DNA from 2 places in the Amycolatopsis sp. NPDC004747 genome. Region 1 is predicted to be linked to the other one. Evidence: predicted binding sites of a transcription regulator. Region 1 holds the regulator's gene; the other holds the start of a gene.
The links. The regulator HspR, encoded in region 1, represses chaperone genes until heat shock. The targets are predictions, from matches to a motif close to ANNTTGAGTNNNNNNNACTCAANNT.
Positions count from the first base shown of each region.

Region 2: the regulator HspR is predicted to act here: its motif matches at 1,584-1,608, upstream of lon (endopeptidase La).

Region 1 is NZ_JBSGBQ010000006.1:332,275-338,202, reverse strand. It holds gene ACWEGE_RS12700 (globin domain-containing protein) at 1-783, shown strand, start outside; gene ACWEGE_RS12695 (dienelactone hydrolase family protein) at 858-1,574, shown strand; gene ACWEGE_RS12690 (lytic polysaccharide monooxygenase) at 1,722-2,477, shown strand; gene ACWEGE_RS12685 (DUF305 domain-containing protein) at 2,474-2,998, shown strand; gene ACWEGE_RS12680 (heat shock protein transcriptional repressor HspR) at 3,085-3,510, opposite strand; gene dnaJ (molecular chaperone DnaJ) at 3,516-4,691, opposite strand; gene grpE (nucleotide exchange factor GrpE) at 4,722-5,420, opposite strand; gene dnaK (molecular chaperone DnaK) at 5,417-5,928, opposite strand, start outside.
Region 2 is NZ_JBSGBQ010000002.1:201,378-207,305, reverse strand. It holds gene lon (endopeptidase La) at 1-1,569, opposite strand, end outside; gene ACWEGE_RS03315 (SAM-dependent methyltransferase) at 1,670-2,515, opposite strand; gene ACWEGE_RS03310 (SAM-dependent methyltransferase) at 2,569-3,423, opposite strand; gene ACWEGE_RS03305 (GNAT family N-acetyltransferase) at 3,495-4,433, opposite strand; gene ACWEGE_RS03300 (putative bifunctional diguanylate cyclase/phosphodiesterase) at 4,670-5,928, shown strand, end outside.

The DNA.
Region 1 (5,928 bases):
GCCGAGGTGGAATCGGCGTGGACCTCGGCCTACGGGCTCATCGCCAAGACGATGCGCGAAGCCGCCCAGGCGGAGACGGGGCCGGCGTCGTGGTCGGCGACCGTGCTCGAACACCGGAAACTCAGCCGCGACGTCGCGCTGGTGAAGGTGCGCACCGAAGGCCTCCTGCCCTACCGCGCCGGCGGGTACGTCAGCGTGGAGGTGCCGCAGCGGCCGCGGTTCTGGCGGTACCTCTCCCCGGCCAACGCGCCGCGCGGCGACGGCCAGCTCACCTTCCACGTGCGCGCGGTGCCCGGCGGCTGGGTCAGCGGGAGCATCGTCAACCACACCAAGCCGGGTGACGTCTGGCGCCTCGGGCCGTCGATGGGCGTGCTGAACGTGCGCCCGACGTCCACGAAGCGGCGGCTGCTGATGATCGGCGGCGGCACCGGGATCACGCCGCTGCTGGCGATCCTCGACGACCTGTCCCGCTGGAAGCGCAACCCGCCGGTGCACCTGTTCTTCGGCGGACGTCGGCCGGAGGACCTGTACGCGCTGGAGGAGCTGCGCCGGCTGGCCACGACGTCGAAGTGGCTGACGGTCACCCCGGTCACCGAAGAGGGCGCGCTGGCCGGCGGCGACCGCGGCACGCTCGCCCACGCCGTCACCCAGCGCGACACGTGGCGGAACCACGAAGTGCTCGTTTCCGGTTCGCCGCCGATGATCCAGGCGACCGTCGCCAAGCTGCTGGCCAGGGGGATCGATTTGGAACGAATATCCTACGACCCCTTCACCCTGGACTGAGGTTTGTCCGGAATGCGCTGAGGAACTCTCAGCCTCCCGCACCGGACCGGTGGTTTCTCGCTATCTTCGCCGATATGGAGATGACTATTCCGGTTTCGGACGGCACCATCGGCGGATACCTGGCGGAGCCCGCCGGAACGGGCCCCCACCCGGGCGTGGTGCTCATCCACGACGCGTTCGGGCTGAGCCAGGACACGAAGAACATCACCGACCGCTTCGCCCGCGAGGGCTACCTCGCGCTCAGCCCCGACCTGTATTCGCGCGGGGGCATGCGCCGCTGCGTGCGCCGGGTGTTTTCGGACATGTTCGCCCGCCGCGGCCGCTCCTTCGACGACATCGAGGCGGCCCGCACGCTCCTGGCCGGGCGCGAGGACTGTTCGGGCCGGATCGGCATCGCCGGGTTCTGCCTGGGCGGCGGCTTCGCGCTCGTCGCGGCGGCACGCGGGTTCGAGGCGTCCGCGCCGTACTACGGGCAGCTGCCGAAGAACCTGTCGGTGCTCGACGACGCCTGCCCGATCGTCGCCAGCTTCGGCAAGAAGGACTTCGGGCTGCGCGGCGCGGCGGCGAAGCTCGAGACGGCGCTGACCGAGCGCGGCATCCCGCACGACGTCAAGGAGTACCCGGACGCCAGCCACGGGTTCGCCAACAAGATCGACACGGCGGCCCCGGTGAACCTGCTGCTCAAGGTGGTCGGCTTCACCTACCACCACGAATCGGCCGAAGACGCGTGGCGCCGAGTGACGTCCTTCTTCGGCGAACACCTGCAGCAGCCGTCCCGACCTTCGCACTGAGCCGATCAGAGCAGCGAAACCGTCGAACGGCGGTAGTTCGTTGACCGTTGTGCCCGAATCGCCTTATGGTCTAGACCACATCTCCCCCGGATGTGCGCGCTCGTCCTCCCCTGCCGGAACAACGCTGTTCCCCTTCGAGGAGCCGAAATGACCTGGAAAAGAAAGCTCTTCGCGGCCGCGGCCGGCGCCCTGCTCGCGCCGGTGCTGGTCGTCGTCCTCCCCGCCACCTCCGCGAGCGCACACGGTTACGTGTCCGACCCGCCCAGCCGGCAGGCCAACTGCGCGGCCGGGAAGGTCCCCAACTGCGGGCAGATCGTCTACGAACCGCAGAGCGTCGAAGGCCCGAAGGGGCTGCGCAGCTGCAACGCCGGCCTGTCGCAGTTCGCCGAGCTGGCCGACGAGTCGAAGCCGTGGCCGGCCAAGTCGGTGGGCAGCACGGTGACGTTCAACTGGGTGTTCACCGCCCGGCACGCGACGTCGAACTACGAGTACTACGTCGGCAACACGCGCGTCGCGGTGTTCAACGGCAACAACCAGCAGCCGCCGTCGACGCTGTCGCACACGGTGAACCTGGCCGGCTATTCGGGCCGGATCAAGGTGCTGGCCATCTGGAACATCTCGGACACGGCCAACGCCTTCTACAGCTGCGTCGACCTCCAGGTCGGCGGGGGCGGCACCACCCCGCCGCCCACCACGACCACGACGACCCCGACCACGACGACCCCGCCGCCCACCACGACGACCACCACCCCGCCCACGGGTGGCACCTGGGCGGCGGGCACGGCGTACAAGGTGGGCGACGTCGTGACGTACGGCGGCGCGAGCTACCGCTGCATCCAGCCGCACACGGCGATCGCGGGCTGGGAGCCGCCGAACACCCCGGCGCTCTGGCAGCGCCAGTGAGAGTGGTCCTGGCCGTCGTCGCGCTGCTCCTGACCGGCTGCGCGACGACGGCCCCTCCGCAACACAACGCGGCCGACGTGATGTTCCTGCAGATGCTGATTCCCCAGAACCAGCAAGGGATCGAGATCGTCCGGCTGGCTTCGGCCCGCCCGGTCCCGGCGGCACTGAAGGAGCTGGCGGCGGCGATCGAGGTGACTCAGCAGACCGAGGTCGACGACATGCGGCGCTGGCTCCGCGAGTGGAACGAGCCGGAGACCGTGGCCCCGCAGGCGCACGCCGGCCACGGCGGCATGAAGATGACTTCACCGGACCTGGTGGGAGCGTTGCGGACCGCCTCGGACGGCGAGTTCACCCGCAAGTTCCTGGACGTCCTGACGGGCCAGCAGCAGGGCGCGGTCGAGCTGGCCCGGACGGAGAACGGAACCGGCGGCGGGGTGAACGCCCAGGCGCGGGACCTGGCGCGGCGGGTGATCGAGTCCCGGACCGCCGAGGTCAAGCAGCTGCTGAACGTCAAGGCGTGATCCCGCGGCGGTGAGCGGCCGGGAGGGGCTGCTCACGCACGAGGGCCTCCCCGGTCCATCCGGGGAGGCCCTCGTCGTTCAGTTCGTCAGCGGCGCTTGGGCCGCCAGACCACCATCGCCGTCTGCTGGTTGAGCGGCACCAGGTCCCGGCGGTAGGACGCGTGGGCCGCCGCCGTCGCCTGTTCCGCGGCCACGTACGCCGCGGCCAGTTCTTCGGTCAGCTCGGTGATCCGGGCCCGCAGCGCGTCGACCTGGTTCTCCAGCTCGATGATGCGCTTGATGCCGGCCAGGTTGACACCGTCCTCCTGCGACAGGCGCTGGACCTCGCGCAGCAGCGCGATGTCCCGCATCGAGTAGCGCCGCCCGCCGCCGGGGGTGCGCCCCGGTGAGACCAGGCCCTGCCGGTCGTACGTGCGCAGCGTCTGCGCGTGCATCCCGGCGAGCTGGGCCGCCACCGAGATGACGAACACCGGGGTCTCCTCATCCCCGTCCTGGGGAATCCCGCCGAACACCACTCTCACCTACCTTGCAGCAGCTCGGTGATCTCGGGCCGGGGGTCGTGCCCGGCCATCGCCTCGGCGTACGCCTCCAGTGCCTCGCGCGCCTTGTCGTCCAGTTTGGCGGGAATCGCCGCCTGGAGGGTGACGAGCAGGTCACCTTGCGAACCGTCGCGCTTGGCGATGCCCTTGCCACGCACGCGCAGCACGCGTCCGCTCGCGGTGCCCGGCGGCACCTTGAGCGAGACCTTGCCTTCCAGCGTCGGCACCGTGATCGTGGTGCCGAGCGTCAGCTCCGTGAAGTCCACCGGCACGGTGATCGTCAGGTCGAGCCCCTTGCGCCCGAACAGCGCGTGCGGAGCCACGTGCACGCGGACGTACAGGTCGCCCGCCTGCGCCCCGCCCCGGCCCGGCTCGCCCTGGCCGGCCAGCCGGATGCGCTGGTCGTCGTCGACGCCCGGCGGGATCCGGACGGTCAGCGTGCGGGTGCGCGTGCTGATGCCTTCACCGCCGCACTCGGGGCACGGGTCGTCGATGATCGTCCCGCGGCCGCGGCAGTCGCGACACGGCTCCGAGAACGCGAACGCGCCCTGGCTGCGGCTGACCAGCCCCGAACCGGAACAGGTCGGGCAGGTCCGCGGCGAGGTGCCCGGCCGGGCCCCGTTGCCGTTGCAGGTCGCGCAGGTCGCCGGGCTCGACAGCCGCAGCGGCAGGGTCGCGCCCTTGACCGCCTCGACGAAGTCGATCCGGACGTCCGTCTCGACGTCGGCACCGCGCTGCGGCCGGTTCGCCGTCGCGCCCGCCGACGACCGGCCGCGGCCGAAGATCCCGCCGAGGATGTCACCGAGGCCGCCGAAGCCGCCCTGCTGACCCGCGCCGGCGCCGGCCTGGCCGAAGATGTCGCCCATGTCGAAGCTGCCGCCACCGCCGCCACCGGGGAAGTTGAAGCCGCCCCCGCCGCCGAACAGCCGCCGCGCCTCGTCGTACTCCTTGCGCTTGCTCGCGTCGGAGAGCACGCCGTAGGCCTCGGAGACCGCCTTGAACTTCTGCTCCGCCTGCGCGTTGCCGGCGTTCGCGTCCGGGTGGTTCTCCTTGGCCAGCTTCCGGTAGGCCTTCTTGATTTCGTCCGCGGTGGCGTCGGAGGAGACGCCCAGCTCACGGTAGAAGTCCTTACCGATCCATTCCCGTGCACTCATCGGGCGTCTCCTCCTCCCACTGGGTTTCTCCTACTGCTGCTGCTCATCGGCTCCGCCGCCGAGTGGCAGCTCGCCACTGGCGGACGGGGCCGCGCCGGGCTCGTGGTCGGTCACGCCGACCAGCGCCGCCCGCAGTACGCGGTCCCCGAAGCGGTACCCGCGGCGCATGACCACGGTGACCGTCGGGCCCGCCACGTCCGGCGAGGTGTTGTGCTGCACGGCCTCGTGCACGCTCGGGTCGAAGGCCTCGCCCTCGGTGCCGAACGACTCCAGGCCCGCGCGCTGCAGGCCGCTGATCAGCTTGTCGCCGACGGCCTTGAACGCACCGGTGAGGTCGCCGTGCTGCTCGGCCCGCTCGAGGTCGTCGAGCAGCGGCAGCAGGTCGTTGACCACGGTCGCCTTCGCGCCGATCACGACCGCCTCGCGGTCGCGCTCGACCCGCTTGCGGTAGTTGGCGTACTCCGCCTGCAGGCGCTGGAGGTCGGCGGTGCGCTCGGCCAGCTCCTTCTCCACGTCGGAGACGACCGCCACCGACTCGTCCACAATGGACTCACCCAGCGAGGGGCCCGCGTGCTCCACGGGCGCCTCGTCGGGGTCCGGCGCCGCGTGGGCCGGACCGGGCGGGCGGACCTGCCCGGTCTGGGGGTCCACCCGACGACGGTCCCGCACGACCACCGGCTCCTCGGGGCCTCGGCCCTGGTTCTCGGATTCGTCGTAGCTGTGGGTCACTTCTTCGGGTCCTCTTCGACGATCTCGGCGTCCACCACGTCATCGGCCTTGGCCTGGCCGCCGGCCGCACCGGCGTCCCCGGCCGCACCCGCGGCACCCTCGGCGCCCGGCTGAGCGGCGTTCGCGTTGGCGTACAGGGCGGTGCCCAGCTCCTGCGAAGCGGCGTTCAGCTTCTCGATCGCCTCGCGGATCTTGGTCGAGTCCGTGCCCTTGAGCGACTCGTTGGCCTCGTCGATCGCGGACTTGACCTTGCCCTTGAGGTCCTCGGGCAGCTTGTCGTCGTTGTCCTTGACGAACTTCTCGGTCTGGTAGACCAGCGTCTCCGCCTGGTTGCGGGTCTCCGCTTCCTCGCGGCGCTTCTTGTCTTCCTCGGCGTGGGCCTCGGCGTCCTTGACCATGCGCTCGATGTCGTCCTTCGGCAGCGCGGAGCCACCGGTGATCGTCATCGACTGTTCCTTGTTCGTGCCCAGGTCCTTCGCGGTCACGTGCACGATGCCGTTGGCGTCGA
Region 2 (5,928 bases), on a different contig from region 1:
GCGCTCCAGCTCGCGGGGGAGCAGGTGGTCGCGGGCGATGGTGACCTTCTCGTGCTCGGTGTAGCCGTCCAGCGTGACGAGCTCCATGCGGTCCAGCAGCGGGCCGGGGATGGTCTCCAGCGCGTTGGCCGTGGCCAGGAACACGACGTCGGACAGGTCCAGCTCGACCTCGAGGTAGTGGTCGCGGAACGTGTGGTTCTGCTCCGGGTCCAGCACTTCGAGCAGCGCCGCCGTCGGGTCGCCGCGGTAGTCGGCGCCGACCTTGTCGATCTCGTCGAGCAGCACGACCGGGTTCATCGAGCCGGCTTCCTTGATGGCGCGAACGATCCGGCCCGGCAGCGCGCCGACGTAGGTGCGGCGGTGACCGCGGATCTCCGCCTCGTCGCGGATGCCGCCCAGCGCCACCCGGACGAACTTGCGGCCCATGGCCTTCGCGACGGACTCACCCAGCGACGTCTTGCCGACCCCGGGAGGACCCGCGAGGGCGAGCACCGCGCCGGAACGACGGCCGCCGACCGGGCCGAGACCCGATTCCGCGCGGCGCTTGCGCACGGCCAAGTACTCGATGATGCGTTCCTTGACGTCGTCCAGACCCGCGTGGTCGGCGTCCAAAACGGCCCGCGCGGCCGCGATGTCGTAGACGTCCTCGGTGCGCTCGTTCCAGGGCAGCTCCAGGACGGTGTCCAGCCAGGTGCGGATCCAGCCGCCTTCGGGGGACTGCTCGGAAGTGCGGTCCAGCTTGTCCACTTCGGCCAGTGCGGCCTTCTTGACGGCGTCGGGCAGCTCGGCACCCTCGACGCGGGCGCGGTAGTCCGTCTCGTCGGTGGTGCCGTCGAGCTCGCCGAGCTCCTTGCGGATCGCTTCGAGCTGGCGGCGCAGCAGGAACTCCTTCTGCTGCTTCTCCATGCCCTCGGCGACGTCCTTGCGGATCGTGTCGGTCACCTCGAGCTCGGCCAGGTGCTCCTTGCTCCACTCGAGGGCCTTCTCCAGGCGCGCGCTGACGTCCAAGGCGGACAGCAGCTCGAGCTTCTGCTCGGTGGACAGGTACGGCGCGTTGCCGGACAGGTCGGCGACCGCGGAGGCGTCCTCGACCTGCTGGACGGCGTCGATCAGCTGCCAGCCGCCGCGCTGCTGGAGGATCGAAATGACGACGGCCTTGTACTCGGCCGCGAGCTTCGCGGTCTGGTCGTCCGTGGTCTCGGGGGCGTCCTCGGCGTGCACCCAGCGGGCGGCGCCGGGACCGTCGGCGATCCGGCCGACGCCCGCGCGGGCGGTGCCGCGCAGCAGGACGGCGGCCTTGCCGCCCGGCACGCGGCCGATGCGCTCGACCGTGGCGACGGTGCCGAACTCGGCGTACTCGCCGTGGACGCGCGGGACGATGAGGACCTCGGCCTTGGTCGAGCCGGTCGACCGGATGCCGGGGAAGGACGCCTGGCTCGGCGTCTTGGCCTGGGCGGACTCCACCGCGGCCCGCGTCTCGGTGTCGGTCAGGTCGAGCGGGACGACCATGCCCGGCAGCACGACGTCGTCATCGAGCGGGAGCACGGGCAGGAGGCGGGTGTCGGACATGTGCACTCCTCGGTTAGTTGAGTCTGCCTAGCTCAACTCTCCGATGGGTGTGTTTGTTTCCGATGGTGCGTTCGCCCACAGCGATCGGGGAAAGCGCAGGTCAGCGCGCCGGCCGACGGGCGACGGCGCACCAGGCGAAGGGGCGCGTCTCGGTGTCGATGGCGTTCGGCGGGGCCTCCGGGCGCCAATCCGGCAACGATGTCATCCCCGGCGGGAGCAGCGGCCAGCCGCCGAACCAGGGCAGCAGCTCCTCCGCCGAACGCAGCCACGCGGGGTTCGACGTCGCCTGGTAGGCCTCGATGAACCGGCGCACTTCGGCGGCGCGGTCCGGCGGGGCGTCGTCGCGGCACGTGCCGTGTGTCAGGGCCAGCCAGCTCCCGGGCGCGAGCTTCGCCCGGTACGCCGCCATCAGCCCCTCCGGGTCGTCCGTGGGGCCGATGAAGTGCATCACGGTGATCATCAGCAGGCAGACCGGCCGCGACCAGTCGATCAGCTCCCGGGTCACCGGATGGCCGAAGACGTCTTCCGGACGGCGGATGTCCCGCTCGACGAGCCCGGCCCAGCCGGACGCGCCTTCGCGCTCGAGGATCAGCCGCGAATGCGCCGCCGCCACCGGCTCGTAGTCGACGTAGACCACGGAAGCGCTTTCTCCGGCGGGCAGCCGGTCGCGGACGATCTCGTGCACGTTGCCCGCCGTCGGCACACCGGAGCCGAGGTCGACGAACTGGCGGATGCCGGCGTCGACCGCGGCGGAGACGACCCGGTTCATGAACGCCCGGTTCTGCCGCGAGATCGGCCGGATCAGCGGCCACACCTTCTCGACGCGCTTGCCGAACTCGCGGTCGACCGCCCAGTGGTGCGTGCCGCCGAGGTACCAGTCGTAGACGCGGGCCGCGGACGGCTTTTCGATGTCCACCCCGGCCGGCGCGATCGGCGCTCCATCCATGCCCCCGCCGCCGCCCTCAACGGAGGCACTTCGCGCCGCTGTGTTCCTCGGGCTCATCGGCCGGGCTTCTCCGCGACGGCGCACCAGGCGAACGGCCTTGCCTCCGCCTCCAGCGCGTTGATCTTCCGGTCCGGTCGCCAGTCCGGCAGGTGCACGATGCCCGGCTCGAGGATCGGCCAGTCGCCGAACAGCGGCTCGATCTCCTCCCGGTTGCGCAGCCACACCGGGTTGCTCGTCTTCCGGTACTGCTCGACGAACCACCGCAGCCCGTCCAGGTGCGGGCCGGAACCGTCGCCTTCGCTCATCTGCGAGATCGCCAGCCAGCTGCCCGGCGCCAGTGCGTCGCGGTAGGTCGCGAGCAGGCCGTCCGGGTCGTCGTCGGGGCCGACGAAGTGCAGCACCGCCGCCATGATCAGGCAGACCGGCTGCGAGAAGTCGATCAGCCGGCGCGTCTCTTCCGAGCGCAGCACGGACTTCGCGTTCCGCATGTCGGCCTGGACGATGCCGGCCCAGTCGGTCGCCATGCCCTCTTCGAGGATCAGCGTCGCGTGGGCGACGGCGACCGGCTCGTAGTCGACGTACACGACCTTCGCGTCGTGCTCCTCCGGCAGCTCCGCCTCGACGACCTCGTGGACGTTGCCCGCCGTCGGCACGCCCGAGCCGAGGTCGATGAACTGGCGGATCCCGGCCCGCAGCGCCGCCCGGACCACGCGGTTCATGAACTCGCGGTTCTGCTTGGACCCCGGGCGCACCAGCGGCCACTGCTGCTCCATGCGCCTGCCGAACTCGCGGTCCACGGCCCAGTTCTGGGTACCGCCCAGGTACCAGTCGTAGATCCGGGCCGCGGACGGCTTCTCGGTGTCGACTCCTTCGGGCGCTCTCGGCGCGGAATCCCGCTGGTCGGTCACTTCAGGCTCCCCTCGCTGGCGGCGAGGACAAGCCTATAAGCCCCGGGGAACCCGGGTAATCCTCCAGTAGTTCACCGAACAGCCGGTCGACGCTGCCAGTACGTCCACAGCGGCCGGTAGCCCTGCGCGTACCAGAACGGCGTCGACAGCGGGTTCGCCGCCGCGTGGTGCAGCAGCACGACGTCGGCGCCTTCCTCGTCGAGGACGTGGTGGGCGTGCGTCGCCAGCGCGGTGCCGACGCCGGAGGACCGCGCCGCCTCCGCCACGGCCAGTGACGACAGGTAACCCACGCGGGAAGCGGCGACGCGGCCGCTGATCCAGCCCGTCTCGCCGGGGTGCTGGACGCTCACCATGCCGAGCGGACGGCCGTACAGCTCGGCGATCCACAACGGCGGCTCCGGCCGCTTCAGCTGCTCGGCGAGGTCCTTGGCCAGGATCTCCTCGACGCCGGTGCGCCAGTTCACCGTGCCGTACTGGGCGTCGTAGGAGTGCAGCTCCATGCCGAGCGCCACCGCGGTTTCGAGGTCGCCGGGCTCGGCGCGGCGGATCTTGACGCCGGGTGTCCCGAGCGGGGTGGCCGGCACCAGCCGCTGCGCGGGCCGGACCGCGATCACCCGCAGCGGGGCGAAGCCGTGGTGCAGCATTTCCCGCGCGCCGGCGGCGTCGCGGCTCGCGCGCGGGACGATCGCCGCCGTCTCCGTGTCGCCACGCTCGGCGACCGCGCGCAGATGTTCATCCCATCGGGTGAGGAGGGCGTCGAGGACGGCCGCCGGCTGCGGGCCGGCCAGCTGGAGGTCGAGGCGGTGCTCGGTGAGCGCGCGCCACGGGGCGTTCGGGGCGTCGCGGTCGACCTGGACGCGGGAGGCCAGCCCGGACGCGGCGGAGTCGCCCGTCGCCACTTCCAGCACCACCGCGTTTTCCGCCGCTTCGAAGGGAGTCGAGCCGGGGAGGAGGGGATCCACCGCCGCGAGCCGCGTCGCGTGCTCGGTGGCAATCACATCGCTGTGCATGCAGCCATTGAAGCGCTACGCGGCTGCGGATGCGCGAAGAACTGCCCCGATTACGACACCTGCCCTTTCACCCCTTGGTCCACGCAGGTCAGCGCGTTCGAGGCATTGTTAACCCTGGGGTGATCTCTTACTGTCTCGAAAGGGACACGGGTACGCCCTACGGGGTACGGTATGGCCCTTGTCCACACCCGAAGTCACGGATCAGCACCGGTGGACAAGCCGGGAGGGAAGGTCGGATGCCGGACACCAACGCCCACGGCGACGCCGTCGCGCAGGCGCAGCCCGGGCCGGGAGCCGCTTCCGGGACACCGCCCGTCTCCGCCGAAGCCCGCACCGACGAACGCCGCTTCCGCGTCTACACCTTCGCCGTGCTGAGCCTCGGGCTCGTCGCCGCGTTCGCGGTCGGCTCGTGGCTGCCGTTCGAGTGGAACGACCGGCTGCTGTGGATCGGGCCGGTGCTCGCGATCGCCTTCCTGCTCGCCGAGCAGCTCGGCATCAACGTCGACGTCCGCAGCGGCATCTCCTGGACCATCTCGTTCACCGAGATCCCGCTCGTCATCGGGTTCTTCATCGCGCCGTTCGAGGTCGTGCTGGCCGCGCACCTGGTCGCCGGCATCGGCACGCTGCTCGCGCGCAAGGTCGCCGGCCGCGTGCTCTACAACGCCGGCGCGTTCCTGCTCGAGATCACCGGCGCCTTCGCGGTCGCCGGGCTGGTCAAGCACCTGGCCGGGACCGGCGACAAGATCCCGTGGGTCGCGGCGCTGGCCGGCACCCTGACCGCGCCGCTCGTGAGCACCCTGCTCGCGCTGGCCGCGGTCCGCGTGCTGCGCCGCCGGATGCGGGTCAGCACCGCCGTCCGGCTCACCGGCCGGATCCTGGTCGTCGGCTTCGTCAACGCCTCGGTCGGCCTCTCCGGCTACCTCGTCATTTCCAGCACGCCGCAGGCGTGGCCGCTGGTGCTCGCCGTCTTCCTCGGCCTCACCGCGCTCTACTGGGCGTACTCCGACCTGCTGCGCGAGCAACGGGACATGGAGGCGCTCTCCGACGTCAGCCTGATGGTGGCCCGCTCGGGCCAGCAGGCCGCGGCCCGCCCGGCCAGCCGCGCCGACGAGCTCGTCGGCGGCGTCGACGTCCGCGAATGGGCGACGATCGCCGAGCGCATCAAGGACCAGCTCGCCGCCGGCCGCGTCGTGCTGCGGCTCCGGCTGGAACCGAAGGACACCATGCGGGTCGTGGTCGCGGGCGACGACCTGCCGGTCGCCGACCCCGCCGTCGACGATCCGCTGCTGCGGCTGCCCGGCGCGCACGTCCGGCACTTCCGGATCACCGAGGCCAACCCCGACGTCCGCGCGGCGCTGCTCGACCGCGGCGCGCAGGAGGCGCTGGTCGTGCCGCTGCGCAGCGCGAACCGGCTGCTCGGCGTGGTCGAGGCGCACGACCGGCTGTCCCGCTGGCGCGGCTTCGGCAAGTACGACGTCCAGCTGCTCGGCACGAT